One region of the Pseudomonas tussilaginis genome, then DNA from elsewhere that is predicted to be linked to it. Evidence: predicted binding sites of a transcription regulator. Region 1 holds the regulator's gene; each other region holds the start of a gene.
What was found. Region 1 encodes FliA, which starts transcription of late flagellar genes. Its sites were predicted from a motif close to CTAAAGTTTNNNNNNNNNNNGCCGNTAA; they were not measured.
Positions count from the first base shown of each region.

Region 2: a site for FliA is predicted at 1,521-1,548, ahead of CX511_RS06320 (flagellar protein MotY). Genes of this name have one in related genera too.
Region 3: a site for FliA is predicted at 3,508-3,535, ahead of motA (flagellar motor stator protein MotA). Genes of this name have one in related genera too.

Region 1 covers NZ_CP088149.1:4,167,931-4,173,549, forward strand. The annotation lists gene CX511_RS18545 (protein phosphatase CheZ) at 1-771, opposite strand, end outside; gene CX511_RS18550 (chemotaxis response regulator CheY) at 791-1,165, opposite strand; gene fliA (RNA polymerase sigma factor FliA) at 1,270-2,010, opposite strand; gene fleN (flagellar synthesis regulator FleN) at 2,007-2,840, opposite strand; gene flhF (flagellar biosynthesis GTPase FlhF) at 2,960-4,267, opposite strand; gene flhA (flagellar biosynthesis protein FlhA) at 4,279-5,619, opposite strand, start outside.
Region 2 covers NZ_CP088149.1:1,350,292-1,355,910, forward strand. The annotation lists gene rnt (ribonuclease T) at 1-411, opposite strand, end outside; gene pyrC (dihydroorotase) at 408-1,454, opposite strand; gene CX511_RS06320 (flagellar protein MotY) at 1,585-2,538, shown strand; gene CX511_RS06325 (argininosuccinate synthase) at 2,668-3,885, shown strand; gene CX511_RS25775 (hypothetical protein) at 3,927-4,487, opposite strand; gene CX511_RS06335 (response regulator transcription factor) at 4,913-5,539, shown strand.
Region 3 covers NZ_CP088149.1:5,260,547-5,266,165, reverse strand. The annotation lists gene serB (phosphoserine phosphatase SerB) at 1-137, shown strand, start outside; gene asd (archaetidylserine decarboxylase) at 198-1,061, opposite strand; gene CX511_RS23755 (rhodanese-like domain-containing protein) at 1,079-1,888, opposite strand; gene CX511_RS23750 (HDOD domain-containing protein) at 1,936-3,471, opposite strand; gene motA (flagellar motor stator protein MotA) at 3,601-4,452, shown strand; gene motB (flagellar motor protein MotB) at 4,456-5,475, shown strand; gene CX511_RS23735 (toll/interleukin-1 receptor domain-containing protein) at 5,540-5,619, opposite strand, start outside.

The sequences.
Region 1 (5,619 bases):
CAGCAGATCGTCGACATCGTCCTGACCGGACACAACGTCTTCACGCTTATCGGCATGAATCTGCGGACCTTCACCCCGAGTTGGATGTTTTTCTTGATCTTTTTCAGCGCGCAACTGCTGGTGGTCATGTTCGATACCGGCAAAACGGTCGACTTGACTGGCCATCAGCACGAGCTTGAGCAGATTGCTTTCTACTTCGGTGACCAGTGCCGTAACACGTTTGATCACCTGACCGGTCAGGTCCTGATAGTCCTGAGCCAGCAAAATATCATTGAGGTGGCCGGCGACCTTGCGGTTGCCTTCCTCGCTGCGCGTGAGAAAACTGTCGACGCGTTTGGCCAGTTCGCGAAACTCCGGCGCGGCCACTTCGCGGCGCATGAAGCGCTGCCAATCGACGCTCAGTGCCTGAGCTTCGTCGCTCAGCTCATTGAGTACCGGTGTGCTGGCTTCAACCAGATCCATAGTCCGGTTGGCCGCCCCTTCCGTCAGCTTGACCACATAGGACAGGCGTTCGGTGGCGTCAGTGATCTGTGAGACCTCTTCGGCCTGAGGCATTTGCGGATCGATCTGGAAGCTGACGATCGCACTGTGCAACTCACGCGTGAGCTTACCCACTTCCTGGTACAGGCCACGGTCACGGGTCTGGTTCAGCTGATGGATCAGTTGCACTGCGTCGCCGAATTTGCCCCGCTCGAGACTGTCGACCAGTTCGTGGGCATGCTTCTTCAGTGTTGACTCGAAGCCGTCCAACGATGAATGTGTTTGCTCCATAGTGCCCCCGTGGCGTGTCTTAGCTATTGACGCGCTCGAAGATCTTCTCGATCTTTTCTTTCAGCACTTGCGCCGTGAACGGCTTGACCACATAGCCGTTAACCCCGGCCTGGGCTGCTTCAATGATCTGTTCACGCTTGGCTTCAGCCGTCACCATCAACACCGGCAGGTGCTTGAGACGCTCGTCAGCACGTACTTTGCGCAGCAGGTCGATACCGGACATGCCAGGCATGTTCCAGTCGGTCACGAGAAAGTCGAAATGGCCGCTTTCGAGCATTGGCAGTGCGGTGTTGCCGTCGTCAGCCTCCTGGGTATTAGTGAAGCCCAGGTCACGCAGCAAGTTCTTGATGATCCGCCGCATCGTCGAAAAATCGTCGACGATGAGGATTTTCATGTCTTTGTTCAATTAGACCTCCAAGCAGTCTTTAACGCGCTCAGCGCTGAACGCGCATTCAATCAATTCGGGCACTACATTTCACGACTGCATTGAACCTGCGTTCAACGCGCCCGCCATTCCCCCAGGCGACTGCGCAAACGCGCCGCGCACTGGCTATGCAACTGGCTGACACGCGACTCGCTGACACCCAGCACCTCACCGATTTCCTTGAGGTTCAGCTCTTCGTCGTAGTACAGCGCCAATACCAGGCGCTCACGTTCGGGCAGGTTGGCGATGGCATCGGCCAGGGCTGCCTGAAAACGCTCGTCTTCCAGGTCGCGCGAAGGCTCGAGCTGGGCACTGGCGCCATCCTCGTGCAGGCCTTCATGTTCGCCGTCCTGCAACAGGTCGTCGAAACTGAACAGGCGGCTGCCCAGGGTGTCATTCAAAATCCCGTAGTAATCATCGAGACTCAATTGGAGTTCGGCAGCAACCTCGTGATCTTTAGCGTCACGGCCGGTTTTTGCTTCAATTGCCCGAATCGCGTCACTGACCATGCGGGTATTGCGGTGAACCGAACGTGGTGCCCAGTCCCCTTTGCGTACTTCGTCAAGCATTGCCCCGCGGATCCGGATACCGGCGTAGGTCTCGAAACTGGCACCCTTGCTCGCGTCGTACTTGTTGGCAACTTCGAGCAGGCCGATCATGCCGGCCTGGATCAGGTCTTCCACCTGCACACTGGCCGGCAAACGCGCCAGCAAGTGATAGGCGATACGTTTGACCAGCGGCGCATAGCGCTCGATCAACTCGTACTGACCATCGCGAGAAGCCTTGCTGTACATCCGATAACCGCTGGCGTTCATAGCACCGGACCTGCACTCGTCGGCTGCACCAGGCGCTCGACAAAAAACTCCAGATGACCCCGCGGGTTGGCAGGCAACGGCCAGGTATCGACCTTCTGAGCAATGGCCTTGAACGCCAGCGCGCACTTGGAACGCGGAAAGGCTTCATAGACTGCTCGTTGCTTCTGCACTGCCTTGCGCACACATTCGTCGTAAGGCACGGCGCCAACGTATTGTAGGGCCACGTCCAGGAAGCGATCTGTGACCTTGGTCAACTTGGCGAACAGGTTGCGCCCTTCCTGAGGGCTTTGCGCCATGTTGGCCAGGACCCGGAAGCGGTTCATGCCGTAGTCACGGTTGAGCAGTTTGATCAGGGCGTAAGCGTCGGTGATCGAGGTGGGCTCATCGCACACCACCAGCAACACCTCCTGGGCGGCGCGGACAAAACTGACGACCGAGTCACCGATACCGGCAGCGGTATCGATCACCAGCACATCGAGGTTGTCACCAATTTCGCTGAATGCCTGGATCAAGCCTGCGTGTTGAGCAGGCGCCAGATGCACCATGCTCTGCGTGCCGGACGCGGCAGGCACAATGCGCACCCCGCCCGGCCCCTGCAGCAGCACATCGCGCAGCTCGCAGCGCCCCTCAATGACGTCAGCCAGGGTGCGCTTGGGCGTCAGGCCGAGCAATACGTCGACATTGGCCAGGCCCAGGTCGGCGTCCAGCAGCATGACCCGACGGCCAAGCTCTGCCAGCGCCAATGACAGGTTCACCGACACATTGGTCTTGCCGACGCCACCTTTGCCGCCAGTTACGGCGATCACCTGTACGGGATGCATGCTACCCATGTTTGTTCATTACCTTGTCTTGCTTAGACCGAGGCCACATGACCGGCTGCGCTTTCAACACCTGAAAAATGCCTGGCAGTCCATCAATGCAGATACTTTGCAACGTCTTCACAATCACCTCAGCCGACACGCTTGCCGGGACTGTGGTAGAGATCAGCGAACATATCGGCCATCGCCTCTTCGCTGGGCTCGTCCTGCATCTGCACACTGACCGCGCGACTGACCAATTGGTGGCGGCGCGGCAGGTGCAAATCGTCAGGAATGCGCGGCCCATCGGTAAGATAGGCCACTGGCAATTCGTGACTGATGGCCAGGCTCAGGACTTCACCGAGGCTGGCCGTTTCATCAAGCTTGGTCAGGATGCACCCGGCCAGCCCGCAGCGCTTGTAGCTGTGATAGGCGGCGGTGAGCACCTGCTTCTGGCTGGTGGTTGCCAGCACCAGATAATTTTTAGACGCAATACCGCGTCCGGCAAGGGTCTCCAGCTGCATGCGCAGGGCTGGATCACTGGCCTGCAGGCCGGCGGTATCGATCAGGACCACGCGCTTGCGCAGCAACGGCTCAAGGGCCTGGGCCAGCGACTGCCCCGGATCCACATGAGTAACCGACACATTGAGGATCCGCCCCAAGGTCTTGAGCTGCTCCTGGGCACCGATACGGAAACTGTCCATGCTCACCAGCGCCAGGTTCTGCGCGCCGTACTTGAGCACATAACGCGCCGCCAATTTGGCCAGGGTGGTGGTCTTGCCCATGCCGGCCGGACCGACCATGGCAATGACACCGCCTTCCTCGATCGGTTCGACTTCCGGCACATCAATTCTGCGTGCCAGGTGCGCCAACAGCATGCGCCAGGCATGACGCGGCTCTTCGATGCCGCTGATCTGCTCCAGCAGCTCATGCGCCAGCGGGCCGGACAGACCAATACGCTGCAGGCGCCGCCAAAGGTTGGCCTTCTGTGGTTGATTGCCCTGCAACTGGCTCCAGGCCAACGAGCCGAGCTGGACTTCAAGCAGTTCGCGCAGCCCGGTAAGCTCCGAGCGCATGGCATCGAACAGGCGCGGGTCCACCGGCGCGGCGGCCGGGGCCGGCGTGACGGGTGCCTCGACAGGCGTCTCGACCAGCGGCTCCGAGGCGGTCAGCGGCAAACCGGCAAACAGTTGGCGGTTACCGTCTTCACTTTCGCTGCGACTGCTGAGCTCGGCCTGGGCGGTGACGATGCGCGACTGGGTCTTGCGCAATTCATCTTCGAGCTCGACATTCGGAACCCGTGGCGCCAGGGCGGACAGCTTGTAGTCCAGCGCCGCCGTCAGCTCGACACCGCCAGCAATCCGTCGGTTGCCGATGATGGCGGCATCAGCCCCCAGCTCATCTCGAACCAGCTTCATGGCCTGACGCATATCGGCGGCGAAAAAACGCTTAACTTGCATAACCCACTACCTCAGCCGTTGGGGCCTACTGTGGCAACGATGGTAACTTGCTTGTTGTCAGGTATTTCCTGATACGCCAAAACATGCAAATTCGGTACAGCCAGGCGACCGAAGCGCGACAGCATTGCCCGCACCGGTCCTGCGACCAGCAGGATCGCCGGTTGCCCTTGCATCTCTTGACGCTGGGCAGCCTCGATCAACGAACGCTGAAGCTTTTCGGCCATGCTCGGCTCAAGAAGAACACCGTCTTCCTGACCCTGCCCGGCCCTTTGCAGACTATTGAGCAAAATCTGTTCCAACCTTGGCTCAAGGGTGATCACAGGCAGCTCAGACTCAACGCCGACAATGCTTTGCACGATAGCGCGACACAATCCGACGCGCACCACGGCCACCAGCGCGGCGGTATCTTGACTCTTGGCGGCATTGTTGGCGATAGCCTCGGCAATACTGCGAATATCACGCACCGGTACCTGTTCGGCAAGCAATGCCTGCAGGACCTTGAGCAGCCCCGACAAGGAAATGACACCTGGCACCAGCTCTTCAGCAAGCTTGGGTGAGGCCTTGGCCAGCACCTGAAGCAATTGCTGGACTTCCTCGTGACCAATCAGCTCATGACAGTGCTTGTGCAGGATCTGGTTCAAGTGGGTGGCAACCACGGTACTGGCATCGACCACGGTGTAGCCCAGCGACTGCGCCTGGCTGCGTTGATTGACATCGATCCACACCGCTTCCAGACCAAAGGCCGGGTCGCGGGCGGCAATCCCGCTGAGGGTGCCAAACACCTGCCCGGGGTTGATCGCCAGTTCGCGATCCGGGTAGATCTCGGCCTCGGCCAGGATCACCCCCATCAGGGTCAGGCGATAGGCGCTAGGCGCCAGGTCGAGGTTGTCACGGATATGCACGGTAGGCATGAGAAAGCCCAGATCCTGGGAGAGCTTCTTGCGCACCCCCTTGATCCGCGCCAGCAACTGCCCACCCTGATTGCGGTCGACCAGCGGAATCAGCCGGTAGCCAACCTCCAGACCGATCATGTCGATCGGCGTAACGTCGTCCCAGCCCAGCTCTTTGGTTTCCATGGCGCGCTGCGGCGAAGGCAGCAGGTCTTGCTGGCGCTGCACCTCTTCCTGGACCTTGAGCTTGGCTTGATGCTGCTTGCGCCACACCAGGTAGGCACCGCCGCCAGCAAGCAGGCCCAGACTGAGGAAAGCGAAGTGCGGCATACCCGGCACCAGGCCCATGACGATCATGATGCCCGCCGACACCCCCAACGCCTTGGGCGAATCGAACATCTGCCGATTGATCTGGTTCCCCATGTCCTCGGAGCCGGAAGCACGGGTCACCATGATCGCCGC
Region 2 (5,619 bases), 2.8 Mb from region 1:
GCCCAGGTCGAAGCTGCTATTGTGGCCAACCAGGATTGCCCGCTTGCAGCCATTGGCCTTCAGTGCCTTGCGCACGCCACGAAAGATATCGGTCAGGGCCGATTCTTCACTGACCGCCATGCGCAGTGGGTGGTCCAGCTTGATACCGGTGAACTCCAGGGCCGCCTGTTCGATGTTGGCGCCTTCGAATGGTTCGACGCGGAAGAAGTAGGTGTGCTCCGGGAACAGGAAACCTTTTTCGTCCATGCCGATGGTCACTGCGGCAATTTCCAGCAGCGCGTCAGTGGCGCTGTTGAACCCGCCGGTTTCTACGTCCACGACAACGGGCAAATAACCACGGAAACGCTCGGCCATTGGATGGCGTGGGCCGCCGCTTTGACCTTCCTGGTCGTCGTACAGATCTTCACTCACGCAGTTTCCTCCAGCAGGCGCCAGCGCAGTTGCTCACCGGCGCGCAGCGGGATAACGGTTTGCTCGCCAAACGGCAAGCTGCTTGGGGCGGTCCAGCTTTCGCGAACCAGGGTAATGGTCTCGGTGTTGCGTGGCAGGCCATAGAAGGCCGGGCCGTGAATGCTGGCAAAGCCTTCAAGCTTGTCCAGGGCATTGCGCTGTTCAAACGCTTCAGCGTACAGCTCGATGGCAGCGTACGCGGTGTAGCAACCGGCACAACCGCATGCGGCTTCTTTGGCGTGCTGGGCATGCGGCGCTGAGTCGGTGCCGAGGAAGAACTTGCTGCTGCCGCTGGTGGCCGCGTCCAGCAAGGCCACCTGGTGGGTGTTGCGCTTGAGGATCGGCAGGCAATAGAAGTGCGGGCGAATACCGCCGACCAGCATGTGGTTGCGGTTATACAGCAGGTGCTGGGCGGTAATGGTCGCGCCAACGTTGGCTGGGGCCTCGTTGACGAACTGCACGGCGTCGCTGGTGGTGATGTGTTCGAACACTACCTTCAGGGTCGGGAAGCGTTCGACGACACGGCGCAGGTGTTCGTCGATGAACAGCTTCTCGCGGTCGAATACGTCGATTTCGCTGCGGGTCACTTCACCGTGGACCAGTAGCGGCATGCCGACTTCGGCCATGGCTTCGAGCACCGGGAAGATTTTGTCGACGCTGGTAACGCCGGAGTCGGAGTTGGTCGTCGCACCGGCCGGATACAGCTTGGCGGCGTGCACGAAACCGGTGGCCTTCGCCGCGCGGATTTCCTCGGGTTGGGTACGGTCGGTGAGGTACAGCACCATCAACGGTTCAAAGTGGCTGCCGGTCGGGCGTGCGGCCAGGATGCGCTCGCGATAGGCGCCAGCCTCGGCGGCATTACGCACGGGCGGTACCAGGTTGGGCATGATGATTGCGCGAGCAAAGGTGCGCGCAACGTCGCCAACGGTGTGGGGCAGGACGGCGCCATCGCGAAGATGGATGTGCCAGTCATCGGGACGCAGGAGGGTCAGGCGGTCGGACATTGGGGATTCCAGGCGGGTCGAACTCAAGGTGAATGCTACCGGAAAAGCCGGGGTCGAGCACTCGCTATCAAGTTTTGCGACCGCCGACCGATAGCCTGCGGGTATACCGTGAAAATCTGTGGAGCCGCCCGTGCGCCAGCGTTATCTAGCCCTGCTCAGTGTGTTTGCTTGCCTCCCGGCGACGGCACTTACCTTCCAGACCCGTCTGGAGAATATTGAGTGGAAGGTCGAAGGTGATCAGTTCGAATGTCGACTGGTCCAGCCGATTGCCGATTTTGGCAGCGGTGAGTTCGTGCGCCGCGCCGGTGAACAGGCGACCTTTCAATTGCGTTCGAGCAGCAATGCACTGGGCAGCGGCTCAGCCACTTTGCTCGCCGCCGCAGCACCTTGGCAGCCAGGGCGTGGCGATATCAATCTCGGGGCGGTGCGCATGGCCCGCAATGGCGTGCTGTTCACCAGCTCTCAAGGCCAGGCCAGTCGCCTGATCAATGGGCTGCTTGATGGCCGCAGTACCGTGGTGCGTAACCATGCCGGTGAGGCTGGGCGGGCAATGGAAGTGCGCCTGCTGCCAGTGAAATTCAGCAAGGCCTACAGCGATTATCAAGTGTGCGCCGCTAAGCTGTTGCCGATGAATTACGACCAGGTCCGTCAGACGCGGGTTGGTTTTCCCGGCGGTGGTATCGACCTGGACGCTGATGCCAAGGCGCGTCTGGACGTGATCCTGGCCTTTCTCAAGGCTGATCCGACGGTCAACCACATCGAGCTCAATGGTCACTCTGACAACAGTGGCAATCGCCTGACTAACCGTGATCTGTCCCGCCGTCGCGCGCTTGCAGTCATGGAGTACCTAAAGGCCCATGGCATTGGCGAAGATCAAATCACGGTTCGCTTCCACGGCGAACGCTATCCGCTGGCCGCCAACAACTCGGCGGCGAACCGCGCCCGCAATCGTCGAGTGAATATTGAACTTGATCGCGTGACGCCGGTGCAAACACAGGTGCGCAAAGCGCCAGAAAAAGCCTCAGAACCGGCACCGGAGGCAGCTGCACAAGCCGATAACAGTCAACCGCCGGTCAAGTCCTGAGGTGCGACCGTCCGTCGCGCTCTCGACAGTTCCTGTCGCTTTGTCGTCACAAGCTGTCGCCCCACTGTAATTTTTTCAGCAAGGCCGGTAGAATCAACGGCTTTCCGTAAAACCCCGTGGAGTGATGGCATGGCGGACGTAAAAAAGGTCGTACTGGCGTATTCCGGCGGCCTTGATACTTCGGTGATTCTCAAGTGGCTGCAGGATACCTACAACTGTGAAGTAGTGACGTTCACTGCCGACCTGGGGCAGGGCGAGGAGGTCGAACCGGCCCGCGCCAAGGCTCAGGCCATGGGTGTGAAAGAGATCTACATCGACGACCTGCGCGAAGAATTCGTGCGCGACTTCGTATTCCCGATGTTCCGCGCCAACACCGTTTACGAAGGCGAGTACCTGCTGGGTACTTCCATCGCTCGTCCGCTGATCGCCAAGCGCCTGATCGAAATCGCCAATGAAACCGGCGCCGATGCCATTTCCCACGGTGCTACCGGCAAAGGTAATGACCAGGTCCGTTTCGAGCTGGGCGCCTACGCGCTCAAGCCAGGTGTCAAAGTCATCGCGCCATGGCGTGAATGGGACCTGCTCTCCCGTGAAAAGCTCATGGACTATGCCGAGAAGCACGGCATCCCGATTGAGCGCCATGGCAAGAAGAAGTCGCCCTATTCGATGGACGCCAACCTGCTGCACATCTCCTATGAAGGTGGCGTGCTGGAGGATACCTGGACCGAACACGAAGAAGACATGTGGAAGTGGACCAAGTCGCCAGAAACCGCGCCGGACGTTCCGACCTACCTGGAGCTGACCTACCGCAATGGTGACATCGTTGCGCTGGATGGCGTTGAAATGTCGCCGGCCACTGTTCTGGCGACCCTCAACCGCATTGGCGGTGAAAACGGTATCGGTCGTCTGGACATCGTTGAGAACCGCTATGTCGGCATGAAGTCTCGTGGCTGCTACGAGACCCCTGGCGGCACCATCATGCTGCGCGCTCACCGGGCAATCGAATCGATCACCCTGGACCGTGAAGTCGCTCACCTCAAAGACGAGCTGATGGTCAAGTACGCCAGCCTGATCTACACCGGTTACTGGTGGAGCCCGGAGCGTCTGATGCTGCAGCAGATGATCGACGCTTCTCAGGTCAATGTGAATGGTGTGGTTCGCCTGAAACTGTACAAGGGCAATGTGATCGTTACAGGTCGCAAGTCTGATGATTCGCTGTTTGACGCCAACATCGCGACCTTCGAGGAAGATGGTGGTGCTTACAATCAGGCTGATGCAGCAGGCTTCATCAAGCTCAATGCGCTGCGTATGCGCATTGCTGCGAACAAGGGTCGTTCGTTGATCTAACGGCACCTTGAACAAAAACCCCGGCTTAGTCCGGGGTTTTTTTATTTATCGATCAGTTGGGTCGCCAGGGTGGTCTGAGTGCCGGTTTCCAGGTTATGCAGTATCCAGGTGCTGCACAACGGCTGGGTCTGATTCAGCGCTTGCAGGACAAAGTGTTCGAGCACTTTGTTAGCGCTGGCGCCACTCATGGTGATGGTTACGCGGGTCTGGGCGTATTGCAATGATGTGCCTGGCTTCTGAACGGATCTAATACCGTTGCCCATCGAGGTATTGATAACTTCGTTACAATTTTCATCTTCCACCGGTGCCGATAGTATTTCACTTACCGATGTTTCCGGTTTGGTGGCGGGCTGTTGGGGCGCCTGGGCAATGGTGGGCGTTGTAGGTTCAACAGCAGAAGGTGAATACAAGGACTTGTAATTAAAGTTGAGCGTGAGGAAAAACAAGACAGTGAGGAAAAACGGAAAGCCAACCAGAAACCATGTGTAAGTGTTCTGGCTATCCTCACTTAGAAAGGGCAACGAAGCCAGGGCGGAGGCTTCGATAATTCCGGCGAATATCGCAATGATGGTCAATGGGCTTTTGGGCTCTGGATTACTCATCGCCGTGTCCTCGCCTTTGGTTCCAGTCAGGTGATAGTTAGCCGAGATATCCGGCCCACTTGGCAGTGGGTGAGGTTTCTGCTGAGAGAACTTATTACCCTTTATCTTCCATAGGCTAATGCACTGCCGGTACTTGTAGAGTCGCAATATAGGACTTTTCCTTCAAGAATTAAGGCGCATGTGGCTGGGTTGCGGGAGGGGTCTGGTGTTATTTTAATTTTGCAGAAGGAATCTCTTTAATCCTAGAGATGCTGTTTTGGTCGTGAGTGTGCGGGTTAAGCATTATCTTGTAGGACTATTCCTTTGTGTGTGTAGGTTTTATCTTTGTGTGCATTTGCTCGCGGGTGCTGCAATACAATATGTCGTTTGACTAGGCTATTGTGCGGGCTCAAAAAAAATCGAACAGCGAACAATTGGATCTGCCCATGAATAAAGTGCTGATCGTGGATGATCATCCGGTCATTCGCCTGGCTGTACGTATGCTGATGGAACGGCATGGTTATGAAGTCATCGCGGAGACGGATAATGGCGTGGACGCGTTACAACTGGCACGAGAGCATGATCCGGATATCGTCATTCTGGATATCGGCATCCCTAAGCTCGACGGCCTCGAGGTCATAGCCCGGGTCACGTCCACTTGCCCGGCTAGCAAGGTGCTGGTCTTGACCTCGCAGGCGCCGGGGCATTTCTCCATGCGTTGTATGCAGGCGGGGGCGGCGGGGTACGTGTGCAAGCAGCAGGATCTCACCGAGCTGCTCAGTGCAATCAAGGCAGTGTTGTCCGGCTACAGCTATTTCCCCAATCAAGCACTGCACTCGGTGCGCACCAACATGGGGGGCGCCAGTGAGGCTGATATGGTCGAACGCCTGTCGGGGCGGGAGATGATGGTGCTGCAGCAGCTGGCACGAGGCAAGACCAACAAGGAAATTGCAGATGGCATGTTTCTGAGCAACAAGACGGTCAGTACCTACAAAACCCGTTTGCTACTCAAGCTCAACGCACGCTCGTTGGTTGACCTTATCGAGCTGGCGCAACGCAACGGTCTGGCTTGATCAATCCAGAAGCAACAAAGCCTCCATGGGGAGGCTTTGTTCGCGGGGCGGTTTGACCAACATGACACTGTCTGGTGGTG
Region 3 (5,619 bases), 1.1 Mb from region 1:
TGGCCATTGCTGGCTTGGGCGTGGCCTTCCGGGCCAAACCACTGGTCAAACAGTCGGCCAAGCAGGCTATTTCGACCTTGGGTCTGGATGGTGTGCTGTACTTGCTGGGCTTTCGCGATCGCGACGGCCGGGTCTGAAAAGCGAGGCCGTACTAGCCAGAAACAAAAAAGCCCGCATCGCTGCGGGCTTTTTCATGTTCAGGCCTGGGCGGGCAATGCCAGGCGCTGACCCATGCTCACGGCCGAACCGGCACCGAGTTCTTCGGCCCATTTGACCTGCTCTGGTCCGAACAGGACAACGGCGGTCGAACCCAGCTTGAAACGACCCAGTTCCGCACCTTTTTCCAGGTGGATCGGTGCACGGCTAGCTTCGTCGTAGCGGAAAGTCTTGAGTTCACGCTTCGGAGGCGTCACCAGGCCAGCCCAGACGGTCTCGATAGACGCCACGATCATCGCCCCGACCAGAACCACGGCCATCGGCCCACGCTCGGTATCGAACAGGCAGACCACGCGCTCGTTGCGGGCAAACAGTTCAGGTACGTTTTCGGCGGTGGTCTGGTTGACCGAGAACAGCCGACCCGGGACATAGATCATTTCGCGCAGAGTACCGGCCAGTGGCATGTGCACACGGTGGTAGTCCTTGGGCGACAGATAGATAGTGGCAAACTCACCACCCATGAACGGGGCGGCATTGGCCGGATCACCACCAAGCAGCTCCAGTGCGCTGAAGCTGTGACCCTTGGCCTGGAAGATACGACCGTGCTCGATAGGGCCAAGTTGGCTAACTGCGCCATCGGCCGGGCAGAGGATCGCGCCCGGCGTTTCGTCGAGCGGGCGTGCATCGGGTTTCAGGGCGCGGGTGAAGAAGGCGTTGAAGTGCTCGTAAGCGCTCAGGTCTTCGACCAGCGCCTGGGACATATCGACCTGATAACGCTTGGCGAACCAACTGGTGAAGGCGTTTTTGAACCAGCGAACACGGCATTCGGCGATGCAACCGGCCAGGCGTGACAGCAGGTGATGCGGCAGCAGGTGCTGGCTGATGATGAACAAGCGGGATTTCATTGGGTTTCCTTGATTCTTCAAATTTCTACAGGGGTGTCGGGGTGGTTGCCCCATTCGCCCCAGGATCCGGCATAGGCTTTGACCCGAGGGTAGCCCAAGTGCTTGGCTACCAGATAGGTAAAGCCGGAACGGTGATGAGTCTGGCAGTGGGTGACCACTTCCTTGTCTTTGCTGATGCCCAGTTTTTCGAGGATCTCGGGCATGTCTTTGCGGATGCGCAGGTGGTCGTTCATGTCCATGCCTGCAGTCCATTCGAAATTGACGGCACCAGGGATATGCCCACCTTTGGCGGCCAGTACCTTTTCACCGCGGTATTCGCCCGGGCTGCGCGCATCCCAGATGGCCAGGTCGGCGGCGCCGATACGGCTTTGCAGATATTCCCGGGTTGCCGTGGGCTCCTCGTGCAGGGTCAGACTGACCGTGCCGCTGGCCTTGGCCGGTACTTCAGTGCTGAGGGTGCTCGCAGGCCATGCCTGGGCGCCGCCATTGAGGTAGTGGTAGCGGGAGTGGCCGATCACATCCAGCAACCAGATGAAACGTCCGGCCCAGCCGCCGCCCTCGTCGTCATAGACCACGTAGACCGCATTGGCGTTGTGGCCAAGCTCGGCAAACAGCTTTTCCAGATCGGCTTTGGCCGGCAGTAGGCCCGGCGCAGGGGGTTGGCCCAGCTGGGTACGCTTCGGGTCGACAAAGCGAGCCCCGGGGATATGCCCGCTGTCATAGCGGTTGACGCTGGTCAGGTCCACCAGGATCAACTCAGGTACATCAAGCCGGGCTTGCAGGTCAGCCGGCTCAATTACCAGGGGCAAGCCAGAAAAGTCAGTCATCCAGAGTCTCCAGAGCGGAACAGAGGGGGGCGATTGTAGCGCATGGGTCAGGCACTGCGGTTGCTGAAGGCGGTCAGGGCCCGTTCGATACATTGCGCGGTTTTGCCAAAGGCCTGCACGCTGATATCGGCCAGTGGCTTTCCACCCTGGTCAGCGACCAGCAGCATCACCACGCGACCATTGCTCGACAGTGAGCGCAGCAGCAGGTGTTCGCTGCGAAACAAGCTGCGCAGGTGGGCCGGCAACAGTGCCGCGAATTGCGTGTGATTCTCTGGCGTCAACCGTAGTTGCGCGGCGCTGCTCATTAGACGTTGCAGCAACTTGCTCTGCTCGATGGGCAGCACCAGGCTGGCCGCTTCTGCTGGCAATCCGGCAATCTGATGAGCGCGCAGCTGGGTCAGGGTCTTGTCGGCCATCAGCAACATCAGACGCTGCATGCCACAGGCTACCAGCGCTTCGCGGGCCAGGGTCGTCAGGTGGATGGCGTTGCTGAACGGGCTGGGCTCGACCAGCAGTTCAGCACAGCGTTTTCGCCATGCTCCCAAGGCCTGGGCCGAAGGCGGGGGCGGTGCCATCTGCCCCTTGTGCAAGCGGCGCTGATTCCAAGGCCAGAGCAGCGCTTCGGCTGGGTGAAACAGGCCATGGTTGGCATGATGGCGGGCGCTGGTGACCGCTTGTTGGTGCACCCATTGCTGAACGTCATCCAATGACGTTTGCAGGTACAGGCTGGTGAGCAACTGCCAGCGCCGTACATGAGGGTTGGTCCAGCCGACTTGTGCCGCCAGGGCCAAGCCGTTGGCCAGCAACACGGTGTTGGCGGGTTGGTTGAACCAGCGGCGTAGATTTGGCTGGTCATCCAACTGTTGTTGTTGGTGCAGGCTGTTCGGGTCACGGGCGATGAGCAAGGCCTTGGCCAGCAAACGGCGTTCATCCTGCAGCAGGTGATAGCCACGGGTGACCCACTCTGGCAGACGCCAGTGTTCGGCGAGAGCTTTGCACAGGCTAAGCACCCGCACCCCAAACAGCTCCAGCTCCACTTGCGTTGCGGATTCGCCCTTGTGCACAACCCGTAGCTCCCATGCTTCAAGTAGCTTGGGAAACGTCAGGGCCAGTGGCCACAGCGGCGATAGAAACAAAAGACTGCCCCAGTGAATTTCCTGCCAGAGTCGTGCCAGACGGCTGGCGAACAGGCCGTTAGCTTGTTGGCTGGCATGCTGGCTGACCATCTGCAGTTGGCGCAAGGTCAGGGCGATATCGTCTTCAGCCAACGCTGGTAGACGTTCCAGCAATTCAGCGGTTCGCGCCAGGCCCAAGCGATTGAGGGCGATCTCCAGGCTTTCAGCGGGTTCGCCAAGGCTGGTGTTGGTGTGATGGTTGGCTTCGCGCATCACGCTGAGCACCAAAGCTGGGCTGTCCTGCATCAACTCGGCGATGTCCCGCAGCGATCGGCGACTGTCGGCGATCGCAGTTTTTACCTGCTCGTAACTGGTCTGTGGAATCGGTAGTCGAACGCTGTCGAGCAGCTTGACCCAGGCATCGAGTGTTTTAGGTGTTTGTTCTGGCACGATGGTTTCAATAGGCATGCTGGAGGGGCCGAACTGGCTTTTCGCCTTGACTGACTATAGTCTGGCGCAGATCTGCCGATAAGTAGAAGAAGAGTTTTATTAACTTCCGCTCACGACCCTGACCACGACAGTAAGTGCTTTCTATCTATGGCTAAAATTATCGGCATCATCGTCGTATTCGCGAGTGTGCTCGGCGGATATGTTCTATCCCACGGTAAAATTGCGGCACTGATTCAGCCCTTCGAGGTGCTGATCATCGGTGGCGCGGCCTTTGGTGCGTTCCTCCAGGCGAACCCTGGTTACATGACCATGCATGTAATCAAAAAGTCGCTGAAGATGTTTGGTACGCGCTTTACCCACACCTTCTACATCGAGGTGCTCGGGCTGGTCTACGAGATCCTCAACAAGAGCCGGCGCGAAGGCATGATGGCGATCGAAGCCGATATCGAAGACGCCGCTTCCAGCCCGATTTTTGCCAAGTACCCTGCAGTACTGGGTGATGAGCGCATGACCGCTTTCATCTGTGACTACCTGCGCATCATGTCCACCGGCAACATGGCACCGCATGAGCTTGAAGGCCTGTTCGACATGGAACTGCTGAGCATGAAGGAAGAGCTTGAGCATCCGTCCCATGCCGTGACCGGCATTGCCGACGGCATGCCAGGCTTCGGTATCGTTGCCGCGGTACTGGGGATCGTGGTGACCATGGCTTCGCTGGGCGACGGTGACCAGAAGTCCATCGGTTTGCACGTCGGTGCGGCGCTGGTCGGTACCTTCTTCGGTATTCTCGCCGCCTACGGCTTCTTCGGGCCGCTGGCCACTGCCTTGCGTCAGGATGCTCGAGAAGAACTCAACGTCTACGAAGCCATCAAGGCTTCGCTGGTGGCCTCGGCTTCCGGCATGCCGCCGTCGCTGGCTGTGGAATTCGGGCGCAAGGTGCTGTTTCCAGCGCATCGCCCGAGCTTCGCCGAGCTGGAACAAGCGGTTCGCGGTCGCTAAGTCATGGAAAACAACCAGCCCATTATCGTCAAGCGCGTAAAACGCTATGGCGACGGCCACCACGGTGGTGCCTGGAAGATCGCCTTTGCCGACTTTGCCACGGCAATGATGGCGTTCTTCCTGGTGCTCTGGCTGCTGTCCACGGCGACACCGGAACAGAAAATCGCCATCGCCGGGTACTTCAAGGACCCGATCGGTTTTTCCGAAAGCGGTACGCCTTACGTTATCGACCTCGGGGGTTCACCGAAACTCGCTCCGGAAAAGACCATCAACCCGGAAGAGAAGTCCGAGCCAACTCCGGATACCAGTATTCAGCTGGATCAGGACAAGGTTGAGAGCATGGCCGAGCAGGTTGAGCGCGAGCGTCTGGAGCTGCTGTTGCAGGAACTGCAGAACAAGGTCGAAGAAAACCCGCAACTGCAGAAATTCAAGGACCAGATCCTCTTCGAAATCACCCAGGATGGCCTGCGTATCCAGATCATGGATGCTGAGAACCGGCCAATGTTTGACCTGGGCAGCGCCCGTCTCCAGCCGTACTTCGAAGATATCCTGCTGGCCATGGCCGATACCATCAAGGCGGTGCCGAACAAGATCAGTATCAGTGGTCATACCGATGCCAAGCCGTATGCGGGCACGGGGGACTTTGGTAACTGGGAGCTGTCGGCCAACCGTGCTAACGCTGCGCGTCGGGCCCTGGTTGCAGGTGGCTACCCGGATGCTCAGGTGGCACGAGTGGTTGGCTATGCCTCGTCATCACTGTTCGACCGGGCCAACCCGCTCAATCCGGTAAACCGGCGTATCGACATAATTGTCCTGACCAAGAAAGCCCAGCGCACGCTGGAAGGTGAGCAGACGCAGCCACCCGCACCTGCTACTCCTGAAGGCACTGCACCTGGCGCTGAGGCGCCGACGCCTGCGCCGGCCGCTGCGACCGAGCCTGAGCCGATGCAGCCGCGTGAACTGCGCCAGAAGCTGAACATCTTCGAGGACGGTGTGTTGAAGATGGATGAAAGCAAGGAGTAATCCTGTGCTGTGATCACAACGCCCGTGTGCAGCAATGCACACGGGCGTTGTCGTTTTGCGACGCTCAGAAGCCGCGACGAATCTTGGCCTTCAGATCGGCGTGGAAGAAGTCGGCATTTACGCGGTTGATGGCATCGGCGTCAG